DNA from 2 places in the Butyrivibrio sp. FCS006 genome. Region 1 is predicted to be linked to the other one. Evidence: riboswitches for the same ligand, from Rfam matches in the RefSeq annotation. Region 1 holds a riboswitch; the other holds the start of a gene.
What was found. Region 1 has a riboswitch for thiamine pyrophosphate ahead of thiT (energy-coupled thiamine transporter ThiT). Riboswitches for the same ligand answer to the same signal wherever they lie in the genome.

Region 1 (9,153 bases):
TCATAATTGATGATACGGATTACGAACAGATAGTTACTGCTATGCCCGGCGGAACCCAGAGAAGAGCCAATGTTGAGATGCTTCTTAACAAGGCAGCAGACTTTGAGAAGACCAGCTTTAGGGGGCTCTTCCACTTTGTCCGCTACATAGAGCACATCAAGGTTGTTCAGGTGGACTACGGCGAGGCGGGAACCATTGACGAGAACTCGGATGTCGTGCGCATCATGAGCATACACAAGAGTAAGGGACTGGAGTTCCCGGTTGTCTTTGTGGCAGGCCTTAGTAAGGATTTTGACAAAAGAGATACCTATGGCGATCTCATAATCGACATGGATCTGGGCATAGGTGTAAAGAGCATAAATACTGACCTTCGCGTTAAGTACGATACATTAAAGCGCAGGATCATAGCCGGCAAGATAGGAACCGATAACCTTGGGGAGGAGATAAGAGTACTCTACGTTGCCCTTACAAGAGCCAAGGAGAAGCTCATCATGACCTCCTACGTCAAGAATCTTGCAGGAACTCTGGAATCACAGCTAAAAGACTTATCTGTGCTGGGAGCTGCAGATGAGGCGCTTCCATATTCCATGAGAGTAGGCGCGGGCAATTATCTCTCCATGGTACTCCCATCTCTCATGCTTCATCCTTCCATGGGAGGACTTCTTGATAAGTATGAGCTGCCAAGACAGGACTATGATGCGCTTTTGGAAGGCGCCTGTGAAGCGCCGGTGCTTAAGATTAGTTCTGTGGGAGATAAGGACCTTCTTGACGGCATAAGGGCCGGAGCTTTTAAGGCAACTATGCGCAGACAGGCTCTGGAAAATGGCGGAAACATTGATGAGGAGCTCCTTGAGAGTCTTAAGGCGAAATTCTTTGCAAAGTACCCTCACGCTGATCTGAAAGGTCTTTTCACCAAGACTACGGTATCTGAGCTCAAGAAGAAGGCCATGGTGGATGAGGATGAGTTTGGGGTGGTTCCTGCTCCGTATGCTGCAGATGAGGAGCCTAAGGGCACTCTTACCGGCGCAGAGCGAGGAAGTGCCTACCACAGGGTCATGGAGCTTCTGGATAGTGATGCATTTGCAGACACATCTGCAGAGGGCCTTGGAGACTGGATTGCGATAGCGGCTCAGAAAGGCCTGATACCTGATGAGTACCGTGAGGTGGTAAAACCTGAGGACATAAGAACATATCTTTTAACGGACCTTGGAGCTCGCATGGGAGCTGCATTTGGCAGAGGCGAGCTCATGCGTGAGAAGCCTTTCATGATGGGGATTTCGGCAAAAGAGCTTGATCCGGGATTTCCGGAAGATGAGATGGTGCTGGTTCAGGGAATTGTGGATGCCTGGTTTATAGAGAATGGCGAGATAGTGCTTCTTGACTACAAGACCGATAAGGTCAGGGATGGCAAGGCACTGGTGGACAGATATGCTGTGCAGCTTGAACTCTACAAGAGGGCTCTGGAAGCCGCCACAAGAAAAAAGGTAAAGGAAGTATATATCTACTCCTTTACCCTTGAAAGCGTCATAAGGCTGGATTAAAGCAGAGTATAGACCAAGGCAAAAGCATTGGCTGCAATGTGCACCACCAGAGGGATGCTCAAAGTCCTATGCCTGTAATAGCTGTAGGTTATGATAAGCCCCATCAAAAAGCCGTATAGGGCCTGTACGGGGTGAAGATGATAAATGCCAAACAGAGCTGCTGTCAGGATAATTACGATGGCAGCTCTTTTTATGTGTCTGTTTAGAAAGTTAAAGAGAAAATATCTGAACAGTATCTCTTCCACCAATGGAGTGGCAAAGCAGTACACCATGATCAGTATGGCAGTCTCGCTTGATATGCTGAAAAGGCGCCTCTCCGGGCCCTGAAAGGACTCAAGGCTTGTAAGACCCATGGCATTAAATATAAGGGTCAGCACAAGGGCTGAAAGAGCGCCGATAAGAGCCCATATGGCATGGAGTTTTATTTGATTTAAAGTAAATGCTCTGTTATTCATAAAAAGCTATTGACAATCCTTGGGCATAATAGTTTAATTGACTTGAATTAAAAATAAACCGCTAGGGGAGCTATGCTGAGAGTGCTCGTGCGATGCACGACTAACCCTTATCACCTGACCCGGATAATACCGGCGTAGGGAAGCAACGATAACTCATAGACGTCAGAGTACATTATACTGTGCTTTTAATGTTTATGGAATATCAACGTCAGGAAACCTCCCAAGATAACGGTCATATAAAGGGAGGATTTTTTTATGAGTTTATTTCTTGAAAAGGTCGTTGAAGACGGCTACACATCTTACAACATCACAACAGGCGGATACATCCTGGTGGTGGTTCTTGCAATCCTTGCGTTTTTGGGTATCAGCTACTTTATAAATGCCGATGGCAAAGGAAAGCTCAGCGTTAAGCAGCTCACAGTATCAGCTCTTTGCCTTGCCCTTGCATTTGTTTTGTCAAACGTTAAGCTCTTTAAGCTTCCAATGGGCGGATCAGTTACAGTATTCAGCATGTTCTTTATCACATATATCGGATATCTCTACGGACCCAGAGTAAGCCTTGCATCAGCATTTGCTTACGGACTTCTTCAGATGATCGTTGATCCTTATATCATCAGTGTTCCACAGCTTCTGTGCGACTATGTGCTTGCTTTCACAGCTCTCGGTCTTGCAGGATTCTTCCACAACACTAAGTTTGGAATGTACAAGGGATACCTGGTTGGTGTATTCGGAAGATTCGTATTTGCAGTGCTCTCCGGAGTTGTATTCTTTGCAGACTATACACCTGAGGGAATGTCACCGATTGGCTATTCAGTAGCTTATAACGGAAGCTACCTTGCAGCTGAGGCAGTTCTCACAATTGTAGTTCTCTGCATTCCTGCAGTAAGAGTTGCTCTCAACAGAATCAAAAATGAGGCTCTTGAAAAGGGCGTAGTAAAAACTGCTCAGGCAGTATAAGGAAGTCAGGGAGTGAGTCAGTGGGGACGTTTCAGGAGTCAGAGGGACGGTTCTCTTGACTTCTTTTGCGATGCTAAAGAAGTCAAGAGAACCGTCCCTCTGACTCCTGAAACGTCCCCACTGACTCACTCCCTGACATAAAAAAGCCCGGCACATCGAAAGTGCCGGGCTATATTTATATTACAGTATCTGAATTCCGTTCCTGGTAGCCTCTTCAACCATATCCTCAGGCCAGATAGAGCACTGAACCTCTCCGATATGAGCTTTTCTTAAGAAGAACATACAAATTCTTGACTGACCGATTCCACCGCCGATGGTGTAAGGCAGCTCTTTGTCCAAAATTGCTTTCTGGAAAGGAAGCTCTGCTCGTTCGGTGCATCCTGCCTTCTCAAGCTGGCTCTTGAGTGACTCCTCATCAACTCTGATTCCCATACTTGAAAGCTCAAGAGCAATGTCAAGAACAGGGTAGTAAACGATGATGTCAGCATTAAGTGCCCAGTCGTCATAGTCCGGAGCTCTTCCGTCATGCTTATCACCTGAAGCAAGCTCATCACCGATCTGCATTATGCATACAGCACCCTTGGCTTTGGAAATGAAGTACTCACGCTCCTTGGGAGTGTTGTCCGGGAACATGTCCTCAAGCTCCTGGGTTGTGATAAAGAAGATATCCTCGGGAAGGATCTCCTCGATGTAGTCATACTGAATGGACATGAACTTCTCGGTCTTTCTGAGAACCTTGTAAACGTTCTTAACGGTTTCCTTGAGGAAATCAAGGTTTCTGTCCTCTTTATTTATAACCTTTTCCCAGTCCCACTGGTCAACGAAGATTGAGTGGATATTGTCAGGGATCTCATCACGTCTTACAGCGTTCATATCTGTGTAGAGACCTTCGCCAACATTGAATCCGTACTTCTTAAGGGCATATCTCTTCCATTTAGCAAGAGAGTGCACGATCTCAGCCGGACGCTCATTCTCATTGAGAATATCAAAGGCTACAGGGCGCTCAACGCCATTAAGATTGTCGTTAAGTCCTGACTCGGGAGTTACAAACAGGGGCGCTGTTACACGCTGAAGATTGAGCCTTGTTGCGAGCATTCCCTGAAAAAAGTCCTTGACGGTCTTGATTCCAACCTGTGTGTCGTGAAGATCAAGAGCTGATTTGTAGTTCTTTGGGATCTTAAGGTTTTCCATCTTATTTATTCCTCTTCAAATTTTAATTTCTTCCTACAATTTAATAACTTTTAGCGTATTAATGCAAGAAAAAGTTGTTATCCGGGTTCTGTTTTTCAACAACATTTTTTTCAAAAACAATTCACAAAATGGTCACAGACTTCTATTTACAAACCAATCTTAAAAATATAATATATTTTGAAGTTCGAAAACGATTTCGAAACTTAAAGTTTGTATTATGTTTTATGGTAGTAAGGAGTGATGTTTTATGTTAGGAGAATTGATTAAAAAGCACATTATGCTTAAGCCTGCTCAGGTTAAAGATTTTGTGGATGCTGCAACGAAGTGTGATTTTGATGTGGACATCTACTACAACAGATATGTTGTTGACGCTAAGTCAATCCTGGGCGTATTTGGTCTTGATCTTACACAGCCTCTTACAGTGGAGTACAGAGGTTACAACAAGAACTTCGAGACATTTCTTAACGCCATGGCTGTTTGATAAGGCTTGCATTAGTTAAATAGGGAAATAGGAGGAGGCTCTCTATGGTATAATCTTTGAGTGAAATACCATAGGGAGCTTTTTTTATGGAAATCAGAATATCAGTCAGGGGCCTTGTGGAATTTATTTTAAGGTCCGGTGACATAGACAATAGAATACATCAGGCAAGTGCAGATGCCATGCAGGAAGGCGGAAGGATCCACCGTATGATCCAGAAGAGCATGGGGCCTGATTACCACGCCGAGGAGCCTCTTTTATATAAAAAGAGCTATGAAAACTATGATCTGATCGTGGAGGGCCGTGCTGACGGAATCCTGGATAAGTATATGGATCAGCCTGTGAGCGCGCTGGAGATGGGACAGAGTTCTTTCCTGCCTACAGAGCGCTATGCACCCATGATCGACGAGATAAAGGGCACCTACAGGGAACTTGCCAAGATGAAGGAGCCTGTATCAGTGCATCTGGCTCAGGCCAAGTGCTACGCAGCCATGTATCTTCTTGACCGTCACTATCCGGAAGTTGACGTCAGGATGACTTATTGCAACATGGACACAGAGGAGAAAAAGTTCTTCGACTTCACCTTCACATATGCCGAGATAACACAGTGGTTCTCAGGCCTTATCGAGATGTACAGGAAATGGGCAGATTTTGAGTGTGATTGGGGGCTTGAGCGCACCATGTCCATAAAGGCCGTAAACTTCCCATTCACCTACAGAGAAGGACAAAAAGACCTTGCAGCTGCGGTTTACAGAACCATTGTCCACAAGAAAAAGCTGTTTTTGGAGGCGCCTACAGGCACGGGTAAGACCATTTCCACCGTATTTCCCACGGTAAAGGCCATGGGGGAGGGGAAGGTCTCCAAGATCTTCTACCTGACAGCCAAGACCATAACAAGAACTGTGGCCGAAGAGGCCTTTAATATCATGCGCTCATCTCAGGGCCTTAAGTTCAAGACCGTGACCATAACAGCAAGAGATAAGATCTGCTTTATCGATGAAGCCACAAGGAACTGTAATCCCGTGGCATGTCCCTACGCCAAGGGGCACTATGACCGCATCAACGATGCCATATTTGATATGCTCACACATGAGGATAACTTTGACAGGGACACCATCACAGAGTATGCCAAAAAGCACGAAGTATGCCCCTTTGAGATGTCTCTGGACATGAGCCTTTGGAGCGATGCCATAATCTGCGACTACAACTATGTATTCGATCCTTTTGTATATTTAAGGCGCTTCTTTGCTGACGGAATAAGGCACGACTATGCCTTTTTGGTGGATGAGACCCACAACCTTCTTGAGAGAGGAAGGGAGATGTACAGTGCCGTCCTTCGGAAAGAGAGCTTTTTGGACCTCAAGAACAAAATCAAAGACTATCACCCAAGAATCGTATCAGCCCTTACCAAGTGCAACAGTGCTCTTTTGGAACTGAAAAGAGAGTGCGACGAGATGAAGGTATATGGCTCAATCGAGAGATTTATTCAGCCGTTGGACAGACTATCCGCGGTCATGAACGAATACCTTGAAGATCACTCAGAAGGGCCCTTTAGGGATGAAATACTGCAGTTTTACTTTGATATATCAAGATTTCTTACAATATATGACCTCTTGGATGACCACTATACAATCTACGGAGAATATGCAGAGGACGGAAGTTTTCTGCTTAGACTTGCGTGCATAGATCCGTCCAGGAATCTCTCTGCCTGCATGAGCAGAGGAGTATCCTCAATACTCTTTTCCGCAACACTTCTGCCAATTCAGTATTACAAGGGACTTCTTGGCGGAGATGACAAGGACTTCGAGATTTATGCCAAGTCCATATTTGATCCTTCAAGACTTGGAATATTCATCGGCTCTGATGTGACCAGCAGATATTCCAAGAGAAGCGATGATATGTATTACAAAGTTGCTAATTACATCCACAGCGTTGTAAGTGCCAGAAGCGGAAACTATCTGATATTCTTCCCCTCGCACCAGTTCCTTGAGGAGGTTTATATCGCTTATGAGGATAATTTCTATGATCCCGATTCGACAGATATTCTTGTGCAAAAGAGCTATATGACCGAGGAAGCCAGAGAAGACTTCCTGGGAAGATTCTCTGAGGGCAATAGCCTTGATCTCTCTGAGATAATCCATATGGACATGGAGGTCGTAGAGGACAAAAACGTCCTTGGCTTTTGTGTGATGGGTGGAATCTTCAGTGAGGGTATCGATCTTAAGTATGACAGCCTCATAGGCGTTATAGTTGTTGGAACGGGAATCCCCATGGTATGCAATGAGAGAGAAGTCATAAGAAATTACTTTGATCAAAAGGGCCTTGATGGCTTTGATTACGCCTACAAGTATCCGGGAATGAATAAGGTCCTTCAGGCAGCCGGAAGAGTAATAAGGACCAGCGAGGACGTTGGCGTTGTTGCGCTCCTTGATGACAGGTTCCTTCAGGCTACTTATAAGGCTCTTTTCCCGAGAGAATGGAGAGGATATAAGACGGTTTCGACCACTTCGGTCAATAGCGAGATTTCCCGCTTCTGGAGAGGATTTGAAGCGGATTTAGACCCTCAAAAAACTACAAAATCATAAAAAATCGGAAATTAAGTTTACATAAATCAGAAATCAATAAATTTATGTAAACCATAATTTTAGCCCTTTTGTCCCAAGATGTGAAAAAATACACTAAATTATCAGATAAATGATACAAAAGACATAGATAAATGACACCAGAGTCATGTGGATAACTCTGTGGAAATTGGGGATTATTGTGAAAATAGTTTTCAAAATACCGCATAAATAGGCATTCTAAATCGGCTGATAAAATAACCCCAGCCGGGGGTATAAATCAGGTGTATGACCAGAATGGTCAATACATATATGTAAACCAATAAAAATAATGACATAAGTGTCAATAAAAACGCTACAACCCAGTATTTATGGGCGCTTCAGCAATGGAAATAACTTTCTTGATAGTGCTAAAGAGTTGTTGTAAAATAAATTCTAATATGTCGTAAGAAGGAGGAGCAGAGTATGAAGATACAGGACTATGGTCAGGATGTAGTTCTTCTTAATGAAGAGATGCTTTCCGAAAGAGCCAAAATGTCTGGTAACCTTATAGGTGCATGCAACAAGCTTCTCAAACGTGCCAAGGAAATTGATAATATAAATCTTCTGGGCTACAGCTACTATTATGTGGCTGATGCTTATTATCTTTTAAGTACTGACTATCGTAAGTTCAATACCAATCTTCTCAAGGCAATCGAATACCTTCAGACATGCGGAGACAATGAGCATCTGGCCAGATGCTACAACCTCCTTGGTATTGATGCGCTCAATCACGGCAATCCCGAGCTTGCTCTTGATTTCTTCCTGAGCGGTCTTAAGTATTGTGAGGCCATCGACAAGAACAGCAGTATTCCGGGATTTCTTAAGTTCAACATCGGACAGATCTATTACGACAACGGTGAGATCAAGCAGGCGCTTGGTTATATCCGCTCTGCTTACAGAGATATTCGCAAGAACAAGAAGGACAGTCTCTATTACAGAAACCTTCTTTACTGTTACTGCTTCCAGGCAGACTGTTACATCATTCTGGACAAAAAAGATTCAGTCGAGAAGTGCCTTCAGGGCATAGAGCAGCTTGAACAGGCCGACGGTGTTAACCTTGATCTGTTTCAGGATCTTCCGGTACTTGATATCAAGATGCGTGGATATCACTATCTCGGTGAGATGGAACTCTACGAGAAGTATTCAGATATGCTCTCTTACCAGCTCCAGAACAACAAGTTCCCGCTTGACAGTATGGAAGACATTTACGTGGTCTGCAGATTCTTTATGAAAGTGGGCAGATACGGAGAGGTCAAGAGGATAATTAAGAACTCGGAGCGAAGCCTTAAAGAGCTCAATATTCCAAACCTTGCAAAAGGGCATGCCAAGCTCAGAATAGAGTTTTACGAGAAGATGAAAGAGACTAAAGAGAAGAATCAGGCTCTTTTGGATTATTACAACGCATCCCTCGAGCAGGAAAAAGAGAGTATCGTCAACTACAAGTTCTTTATGAATATAAGGAACAGACTCTCTTCCATAGAAAAAGAAAATATCATGCTGATAAAGCAGGCTGAGACCGATCCGCTTACAGGACTTGGCAACAGATACGGTCTTAATAAGTACGCTGATAAGGCGTTTGAGGAAGCCTACGCAGGTCAGTATTCACTGGCAGTGGAAATTCTGGACGTGGACAACTTCAAGCTATACAATGATACCTATGGTCATCAGGTGGGTGATCTGTGTCTTAAGAAGATATCTGAGATCATAAGCAACCTCTGCACTGTGAGAAAGACTGTACATGCTTACAGATACGGCGGTGATGAGTTTGTTTTGATATATGAAAATATGAATGACGAAGAGATAATGGAATGTGCCACATCCCTTCGTGATCAGGTGGCATCCCTTAAGTTTGACAACAGACGCTATCCGTCGGGACCTGTCGTCACCATCTCCCAAGGCATAAGGAACTCGGTACCGGGCGAGACCAA
Region 2 (9,153 bases), on a different contig from region 1:
CCTACTTGAGAGGGTATCAGAAGAAGCTCCTATCTGCACGGACCCATATAAGATTCCGTTCAGGACATTATCAGTGATTCCGCCGCCGGCACTGGGGAAGCTGATAACGAACTGATCTTTGGGGAGAATATCGATATTATCCACAGGATTTCCGCCATGGTTTCCCATAAGAAGGATTGTGGAATCACCTGCAAAGTCTTTTACGCTCTCTACAGCATTCGTCACCTGTTCAGGATTTACGCTGATGAGGATCAGATCATACTTCTCATCCGGAGATATTTCATACTTTAAATTGATATTCCATTTTGTATCTATATTCTTTTTGGTTCTGCCATCATAGTTGTGCAGCTCTATATAGTCAGCGTAAGTGTGACGGCTGCTTTTTCTTACAAAGAAATCTACCGTGTTTCCTGCATTTTGAAACGCCCAGCCATATTGACTACCGATCACGCCTCTTCCTAAAATAAGTATTTTCATAACTAAAACTCCTTTTGTGAACATTTGTTGATTTATAGACATCTGTGTGTTATCGTCATCATATAGCTGATAAATAGCACCTGCAATAGCTATTGTTCCTGTAAATGTTGGATAATCAACAGATAGAGTCAAATTGTTCAGAAAGAGGAAATATGGACAGAAGAGTTGCAAAGACAAGAAAGCTCATATTAAATGCGTTTCTAAAGCTGCTTAAGGAAAAAGGTTTCGAGAAGATCACAATTCAGGATATAGCTGATGAAGCGGATATTAACAGAGGCACAGTGTATCTGCACTTTGAGGATAAGTATCACCTGATGGACTATTGCATCGACAGTTATGTGGATGAGATGCTTACACAGTGCAGTGGAAGCGAAGAGATAAAGATAAAAAGAGACTCTCTTCAGATGATCTTTAATTATCTTGGAGAGAATAAAGAGATATATAAACTGCTTCTGGAAAACGATAAGAACGGGGCTTTCCTAAAAAAGATGGAGTCTGCTGTTGAGGAACAGGTTAAGATTGCAGTTGATCATACATCTGCTAAGAAAGGAAAAGAAGCAGATATCCTGATAAGATTTCTGGTGTCAGGTTTTCTTGGAGTAATGGACCTGTGGATAAGAAGCTATCCGGACACTTCTCCTGAGGAAGCTACAGATCTTCTTATGGATATGCTAAAGCCATATATGGAAAATCTTTTTTAATGCATGGAACTTACATCGATAGACATAAGGACGACAGGAGATGAAAAAAATGAATCTTCAGAGCCAGAAAATGAGAGAACTTGCGCCGGAGCTTGATCCGCTGCGTATTGGAACGGGATGGAAAACGGAGGATCTTTCAAAGCCTCAGATATATGTAGAGAGCAGCTTCGGAGATAGTCATCCGGGCAGTGTACATCTTAACAATCTCACTGCTGAAGTTATTAAGGGAATTGAGAGCAAAGGCGGCCATGGAGCCAGGTATTTCTGCACCGATATGTGTGACGGAGAGAGCCAGGGTACGGACGGGATCAATTACAGCCTTGCCAGCAGGGAGATGATGGCAAACATGATTGAGATCCAAGCAAATGCTACGCCCTTTGATGCAGGAGTTTTTCTGGCAAGCTGTGATAAGTCGGTTCCGGGAAATCTGATGGGTATGCTCAGAGTTGATATACCTTCGGTTTTTGTACCGGGAGGTGTAATGAAGGCCGGACCTAAGATGCTGACTCTGGAACAGCTCGGTATGTACAGTGCAAAGTTTGAGAGAGGCGAGATAGGAAGGGATGAGCTTGACTGGGCTAAATTAAATGCATGTCCCGGGTGCGGAGCATGCTCTTTTATAGGAACAGCATCAACCATGCAGATAATGGCAGAAGCGCTTGGACTTGCTCTTCCGGGAAGTGCACTTTTACCTGCGGACGGAGAAGAGATAAGAAGCTGCGCTTACAGATCAGGACAGCGAGCAGTAGAAATGGCAGGCTCTAATGATATGCGTCCATCGAATATCTTAAGCCTAAAGAGCTTTGAAAATGCTATTCTGGTCCATGCTGCTATTTCAGGATCCACAAACGCTCTGATGCATCTGCCGGCAATTGCACATGAACTTGGTATTGAGATAGACGGTGATACTTTTGACAGGCTTCACAGGGGAGCCCATTACATATTGAATATAAGACCTGCAGGCCATTGGCCGGCTGAGTGCTTCCACTATGCAGGCGGTGTTCCGAGGATCATGGAGGAAATCAAAGACCAACTTCATCTTGATGTAATGACCATTTCAGGTAAGACTCTTTTAGAAAATCTGGAAGAACTAAAGAAAAACGGCTATTATGAGAAGTGCGAACTTGGCCTTTCAGACTTTTGTAGACGTTATGGCATTACAGTTTCAAGAGAAGATATAATAAGACCATATACTGATCCCATAGGTACGGATGGAAGCATCGTGATTCTCAAAGGAAATCTCGCACCCGAAGGCGCCGTAATAAAGCATACAGCATGTCCAAGAGAGATGATGAAGGCTGTTCTTTATGCCAGACCTTTTGATTCTGAAGAGGAATGTCTTGATGCAGTGCTTCACCACAAGGTGCAGAAAAATGATGCGGTATTTATAAGATATGAAGGACCTAAAGGCAGCGGAATGCCTGAGATGTTCTATACATCTGAAGCCATCAGCTCGGATAAAGAGCTGGGAAGGTCCATAGCGCTTATAACTGACGGAAGATTCTCCGGAGCATCTACAGGCCCTGTAATTGGTCACTGTTCTCCGGAAGCAGCATCGGGTGGACCTATTGCTCTTGTCGAGGAGGGAGATCTCATAGAACTTGATGTGATGGAGCGAAAGCTAAATATCGTTGGCATCAAGGGAGAGAGAAAAACTCCTGAAGAGATAGAAGAAATCCTTAAAAAGCGCAGAGAGAGCTGGATGCCACGAAAGAGAAGATACACCAAAGGCGTATTAAAGCTCTTTGCCAATCACGCCGTAAGTCCAATGAAAGGCGCATATTTAGAGTAATGCTGAGGAGTAAAAATGAGTAGAAAAATATTGATCATAAATACAGGCGGAACATTGTCTGCCGTAATGAAGAGTAACGGCCTTATACCGGGACTTTCAATCCATGACATGCAAAAAGAGCTTCAGATGGTATCGGGAGATACTGATATTGAGATTGAGGACTTTTGCTCAGTGGACAGTGCAAATATTTTCCCGGAAGACTGGAGCTTGCTGGCAAAAAGAATAAGCCAGTGCCGTAACGACTATGATGGAATTGTAGTGATCCATGGCACGGATACACTGGCATATACCTCGTCTATGCTCTCATATATGCTGAGGAACATAAATATTCCCGTTGTAATAACGGGCTCGCAGCTTTCTATCACTAATCCTGTTGCTGATGCGATGGAAAATTGCAGATGCGCCATTCATATGGCAGCCAGCCAGATACCGGGTGTTTTTGTGGCATTTAACAGAAAAGTAATGCTCGGATGCAGGGCTTCAAAAGTAAGGTCACTTAGTTTCGATGCGTTTGAAAGTATCAATTATCCTAACATCGCTACTATAAGCTCACTTGGAATGAAGATTGATACGTCGGCAGTTCCGGAGAGAACAGGGATTTTCAAACTTACAGATACCTATTCAGACAAGGTCTGCATGATCAAAATGTTCCCCGGAATACACAGGAGCTTCATCGAATCAATTGCTGATCAGGGATATAAGGGAATATATATCGAAGCCTATGGAATCGGAGGAATGCCTTTTATCAAGCATGACTTCATAGGAGCATTGGACAAGCTTATTCAGAGCGGAATCACAGTGGTTGTCGGAACCCAGTGCCGGTACGAAGGCACCAAGATGGATGTCTATGAAACAGGTAAAAGAGCTCTTGAAATCGGTGCACTTGAAGCTCACGACATGACAACAGAAGCAGCCCTTACAAAGCTCATGTGGATACTTGGACTGACTGAGGATGTAAAAGAAATACGTGATAATTATTCTATAAATGTAGCAGGAGAAATGGCGTAACATATGAACAATAATGAAGTTTATGAGCAGGTAAAAGAAAGACTGATCAGATATGCAAAGATCGATACTCAGTCGGCGGAATATACCGGGCACTGGCCAACAACAGAGAAGCAAAAAGACCTTGCACGTGTGCTTAAGGATGAGCTTATAAGCATAGGCGTATCCGATGTTTATATGGATGAAAAAGGATGCGTTGTATATGGCAGAATTCCTTCAAATGTGCAGGATAGTCAGGTAATGCCTATAGGATTCATTGCCCATATTGATACAGCTCCCGATGCCAGCGGAACAAATGTTAAGCCCTGGGTTTTGGAAAACTACGATGGCGGAGACATAGTTCTTAATAAAGAGAAGAACATCGTAATGAAGGCTTCAGACTATTCAAACCTTAGTATGTACATAGGACAGGACCTTATACTGACGGACGGAACAACACTGCTTGGAGGGGATGACAAGGCTTCGATTGCAGCCATCATGTCTTTTGCCCAGTATCTGGTTGACCACGGCGATGTAAAGCATGGAGACATTTGCATTGCCTTTACTCCCGATGAGGAAGTGGGAGGACTTGCAAGGGACCTGGATTTTGAGAGGTTTGGAGCAAAGGTGGCCTACACTTTGGACGGCGACCACCTCGGCTGGTATGAGGATGAGACCTTCAATGCATCGGAAGCGGTGTTTGACTTTACGGGCAGAAGCGTACATACAGGCACAGCCAAAGGCATCATGATAAATGCAGTGGATATGGCAGCTGAGTTAATGGCTATGTTGCCAAAGAAAGAAAAGCCCCAGTATACCGAAGGAGTGGAAGGCTTTTATCATCTGATCTCCTGCGAGAGCGACTGTGAGCATGCAAGGATAAGGCTGCTCATTCGTGACTTTGACCACGACAACTTCAAAAGGCGCGAAGACTTCCTTAAGGAGTGTGCAGATAAGCTGAGAGCAGACTATGGTGATGAGCGTGTGAAGCTTACGATCATCCATCAGTACAGCAACATGAAGGAAGTTCTGAAAGATGTTCCGTTCATGATAGACATCTTAAAGGATGCGATAAAGAAAGCAGGTATAGAGCCTGTCTGCGAACCCTTCAGGGGAGGAACCGACGGAGCAGCCCTCTCATTCAGAGGCCTTCCGTGCCCGAATCTCTCAGCAGGTTATGAAAACGCCCACGGAAGATTTGAGTATGTACCAATACAGTCTATGGTAAAAAATGTAGAGATATTGCTGAATATCTGTGAAAGCGCTATTGCATATGCCGACAATGCGTGATATATTCTATAACTGAAGGTCGCAAAGACCTGCAAACACAACAAAATACCGGACAAGGGGAGCTGATAATGGCTGAGAGGTGCATGAGCACGACCCTAAACCTGATTTGGATAATGCCAACGTAGGAATCGTCAATTAGTATGCGTAATTAGCGTCATCTGTATCAGATGGCGCTTTTTTATGTCCATCTGACAGAATGTGCTAAAACTCTCTCAGTCATGATCAAACGTAATTGATATGACTTATGATCTTTGGGATATTCACCCACAAATACACATCTTAACCAACTACATTACTGCTTGTGACGTGGTAAATGCATGTCTTTCCGTAGGAGCTACGGCAATAGGAGGAGATGCCCTGTGCGAGTGTGCGCAGATAACAGAGAACTGCGATGGCCTTGTCATCAACACAGGAACTCCATCACCTGAGAGGCTAAAGGTCTTTTTAGCATCAGGCAAAAGAGCTAACGAACTGGATATACCGGTCGTGCTGGATCCGGTAGGCGCCGGTGCAACTGACTTTCGAAGAGATATGTTAAAAGAGCTTTTGGCAAAAGTTCGCTTTGCCTGCATCAGAGGAAATGCATCGGAAATTAAGGCGATATGCGAAATACTCGGCATCTCTAAAGGAGAGAAAGTTACGCAGGTATTTGCCGGTGTGGAAGATATTGGGAGCCGTTTGCCTAAAAAAGATTTGCTAAGTCTCTCCAAAGCAACAAAGGCTGTGGTCGTTGTAAGCGGAGAAAACGTGTTGATAGCAGATGCTTCTTCAAATCTGATCTATAAACTACCCGGTGGCAGCAGCATGCAAAAGCTCTTTACCGGAGCAGGATGTATGATGAGCGCCATAATCGGCTCATACCTTGGTGCTGCAAAAAAAGAAGATGAGACAGATGATTATGTAAATGCCATCAGGGAAGGTGTTTTACTTTATCAGATAAACGCCGCCAGGGCAGAGCTCTTTTGCCAAAAAGAAAAAAGACTCGGGACTATGGAGTACAAGAATGCTCTCATCGATCAGCTGAGTCTTACAAGGCTTAGCAGGAGAGGGCGTTTTAGAAGACTTGATACGTTTCTGTATGCAATAACTAACAGAGATATCCTACAGGGGGAAATAAGTCTGTCGGAGGCTGTTGAACAGGCTATTCTGGGCGGAGCAACAATGATACAGCTCCGGGAGAAAAACATGACCACAACTGAATACATAAAAACGGCGGTCAAGGTCAATCAGATATGTGAGAACTATGATATTCCTCTTATCATCAATGACAACGTGGAAGTATGCCGAGTGGTAGGGGCAGCAGGCGTCCATTTAGGGCTTGAAGATGAGTCGATAGAAAAGGCAAGGGAGGTTCTTGGAAGGGACTTCATAATCGGTGCAACGGCCCACAATCTTGGAGAGGCAAAAAGAGCTCTTTTACAAGGAGCTGACTATCTTGGCGTTGGTGCAGCCTTTGGGTCAGACACAAAGAAGGACGCAAAGCCTATGATGAACCTTGAAACCTATAGGGACATCACATCAAGTATGTCGATTCCGGTGGTCGCCATCGGCGGAATAACAGGTGAAAACCTGCATCATTTGTCGGGACTTGGTCTTTCCGGAATTGCAGTGATATCAAGCATCTTTGGTGCTTCTGATATAAAAGAAAACACAAAAAGCCTTAAGGAAAAGGCTAAGGAGGAGATTTTAGGATGAAGAAAGAATCAGTAGTTAAGCTTGTATTATCGGGAATGTTTGTGGCACTGGCGGTTGTACTCTCGACATTTTCGATACCGGTTGGAGGCTCAAAGTGCTTTCCAATCCAGCACATGGTAAATGTTCTCTCTGCGGTATTCTTAGGACCATGGTATGGCGTTGGAATTGCCTTCTGCACCTCACTTATCAGAAATTTGTTGGGGACAGGAACACTTCTTGCTTTCCCGGGGAGCATGATCGGAGCTCTTTGCTGCGGACTTGTTTACAAATACACAGGTAAGCTCACATTCACATATGTAGCTGAGATCATAGGAACGGGTATCATCGGAGGCTTACTTGCTTACCCGGTTGCTGCTTTTGTTATGGGAAAAGAGGTAGCTCTTTTCGTATATGTAGTACCTTTCCTTGTGAGCACGGTAGGCGGAACGCTGATTGCAGCAGTCCTTATCACGGTACTCAAGCAGAATCATGTCCTTGAGAAACTGCAGACACTGGTAAAAGAGGGCAGGATAGCAAGATGAAAAAGAAGTGTGCGCTTACGATAGCAGGAAGTGATTCAAGCGGCGGAGCAGGAATCCAGGCCGACCTTAAGACCATGCACGGCTGCGGAGTATATGGAATGAGTGCCATTACAGCCGTTACGGCCCAGAATACCACCGGAGTAAAGAGTATCATGAAGGTTAGTAAAGAGGTGCTCTCGGATCAGCTGGATATGGTATTTTCTGATATCTTCCCGGATGCGGTCAAGATCGGAATGACCTTTCAGAGTGACCTTATAGAGTCTATCGCCGACAGGCTTGAGTTCTATAATGCAAAAAACATCGTTCTTGATCCCGTTATGGTCGCAACCAGCGGAGCAAGGCTCATGGAAGAAGACGGGATAACTGCGCTCTGCAAGAAACTTATTCCGCTTGCAGATCTTATTACACCGAATATCCCTGAGGCAGAAGTTCTTCTGGGGGCAGGAGAGATAAAAAGCAGGGAAGATATGGAAAGAGCAGCCGTGAAGATTGCTGAGATTTATGGCTGCAACTGCCTTGTTAAAGGCGGTCATATGGTAAGCGAAAGGTTGTCCTGTGACGTGCTTGCAACAACAGGAGGGAAGCTTTATTGGTACGAGTCTGAGAGGGTTGATAATCCAAACACCCACGGAACAGGCTGTACATTATCCAGTGCGATTGCTTCTTACCTGGCATTTGGCTGTGACATTTGTGGCAGCATAAAAAATGCCAAGCAGTACCTTGATAAATCCATAAGAGAGGGGCTTGATCTAGGAACCGGTCATGGGCCGCTTTGGCATGTATTTGTATAAAAAACAATCAGGAGAGAGCGTATGAACTTAGTTAATGAAAGACCTTATTCCACACAGATGGAGGCTGCCAGAAAAGGCATAGTGACGCCTGAAATGAAGGTGGTGGCAGAAAAGGAAAACAGAGATACTGAATTTATCAGGCAGATGGTTGCGGAGGGGAAAGTAGTTATCCCCGCAAATCCGAATCATAAAGGCCTTGATCCCAACGGAGTCGGAAGTATGCTAAAGACCAAGATCAACGTAAATCTTGGCGTGAGCAGAGACTGTAAGGACTTGGACGTAGAGATGAAGAAGGTAATGAAGGCAGTAGACATGGGGGCTGAGGCTATCATGGATCTCTCAAGCCACGGCGACACACAGCCATTTAGACAAAAGCTTTGTTCATCATGCCCTGCGATGATAGGTACTGTGCCTATCTATGATTCAGTCATACATTACAAAAGAGATCTTGCAACCCTGACAGCAAAGGATTTTGTGGACGTTGTCAGACTCCATGCAGAGGATGGTGTAGATTTTGTTACCCTTCACTGCGGAATAAGCAGAAATACCATAGAGCAGATAAAAAACGGCAAGAGAGAGATGAACATTGTAAGCCGTGGAGGAAGTCTTGTATTTGCATGGATGGCAATGACAGGACAGGAGAATCCATTCTACGAGTATTATGATGAGATTCTTGAGATATGCAGAGAACACGATGTGACCATAAGCCTTGGCGATGCATGCCGTCCGGGATGTCTTGCCGATGCAACAGACAGATGTCAGATAGAGGAACTTATAAGGCTTGGCGAACTTACAGAGAGGGCATGGGCAAGAGATGTTCAGGTTATGGTGGAAGGTCCGGGACATGTGCCTATGGATCAAATAGAAGCTAACATGAAGATACAGCAGACTATCTGCAAGGG

Region 2: linked by a shared signal. The riboswitch ahead of thiE (thiamine phosphate synthase) and the one ahead of thiT (energy-coupled thiamine transporter ThiT) in region 1 are both predicted to bind thiamine pyrophosphate.

The regions. Positions count from the first base shown of each region.
Region 1 covers NZ_KE384203.1:308,039-317,191, reverse strand. The annotation lists gene addA (helicase-exonuclease AddAB subunit AddA) at 1-1,541, shown strand, start outside; gene G633_RS0108610 (CPBP family intramembrane glutamic endopeptidase) at 1,538-1,996, opposite strand; TPP riboswitch at 2,050-2,154, shown strand; gene thiT (energy-coupled thiamine transporter ThiT) at 2,252-2,953, shown strand; gene asnA (aspartate--ammonia ligase) at 3,134-4,144, opposite strand; gene G633_RS0108595 (HPr family phosphocarrier protein) at 4,392-4,625, shown strand; gene G633_RS0108590 (ATP-dependent DNA helicase) at 4,712-7,207, shown strand; gene G633_RS0108585 (tetratricopeptide repeat-containing diguanylate cyclase) at 7,649-9,153, shown strand, end outside.
Region 2 covers NZ_AUKB01000008.1:176,546-185,698, forward strand. The annotation lists gene G633_RS16945 (ketopantoate reductase family protein) at 1-477, opposite strand, end outside; gene G633_RS0100890 (TetR/AcrR family transcriptional regulator) at 630-1,178, shown strand; gene ilvD (dihydroxy-acid dehydratase) at 1,228-2,970, shown strand; gene G633_RS0100900 (asparaginase) at 2,986-3,978, shown strand; gene pepT (peptidase T) at 3,982-5,244, shown strand; TPP riboswitch at 5,290-5,390, shown strand; gene thiE (thiamine phosphate synthase) at 5,482-6,939, shown strand; gene thiW (energy coupling factor transporter S component ThiW) at 6,936-7,460, shown strand; gene thiD (bifunctional hydroxymethylpyrimidine kinase/phosphomethylpyrimidine kinase) at 7,457-8,251, shown strand; gene thiC (phosphomethylpyrimidine synthase ThiC) at 8,273-9,153, shown strand, end outside.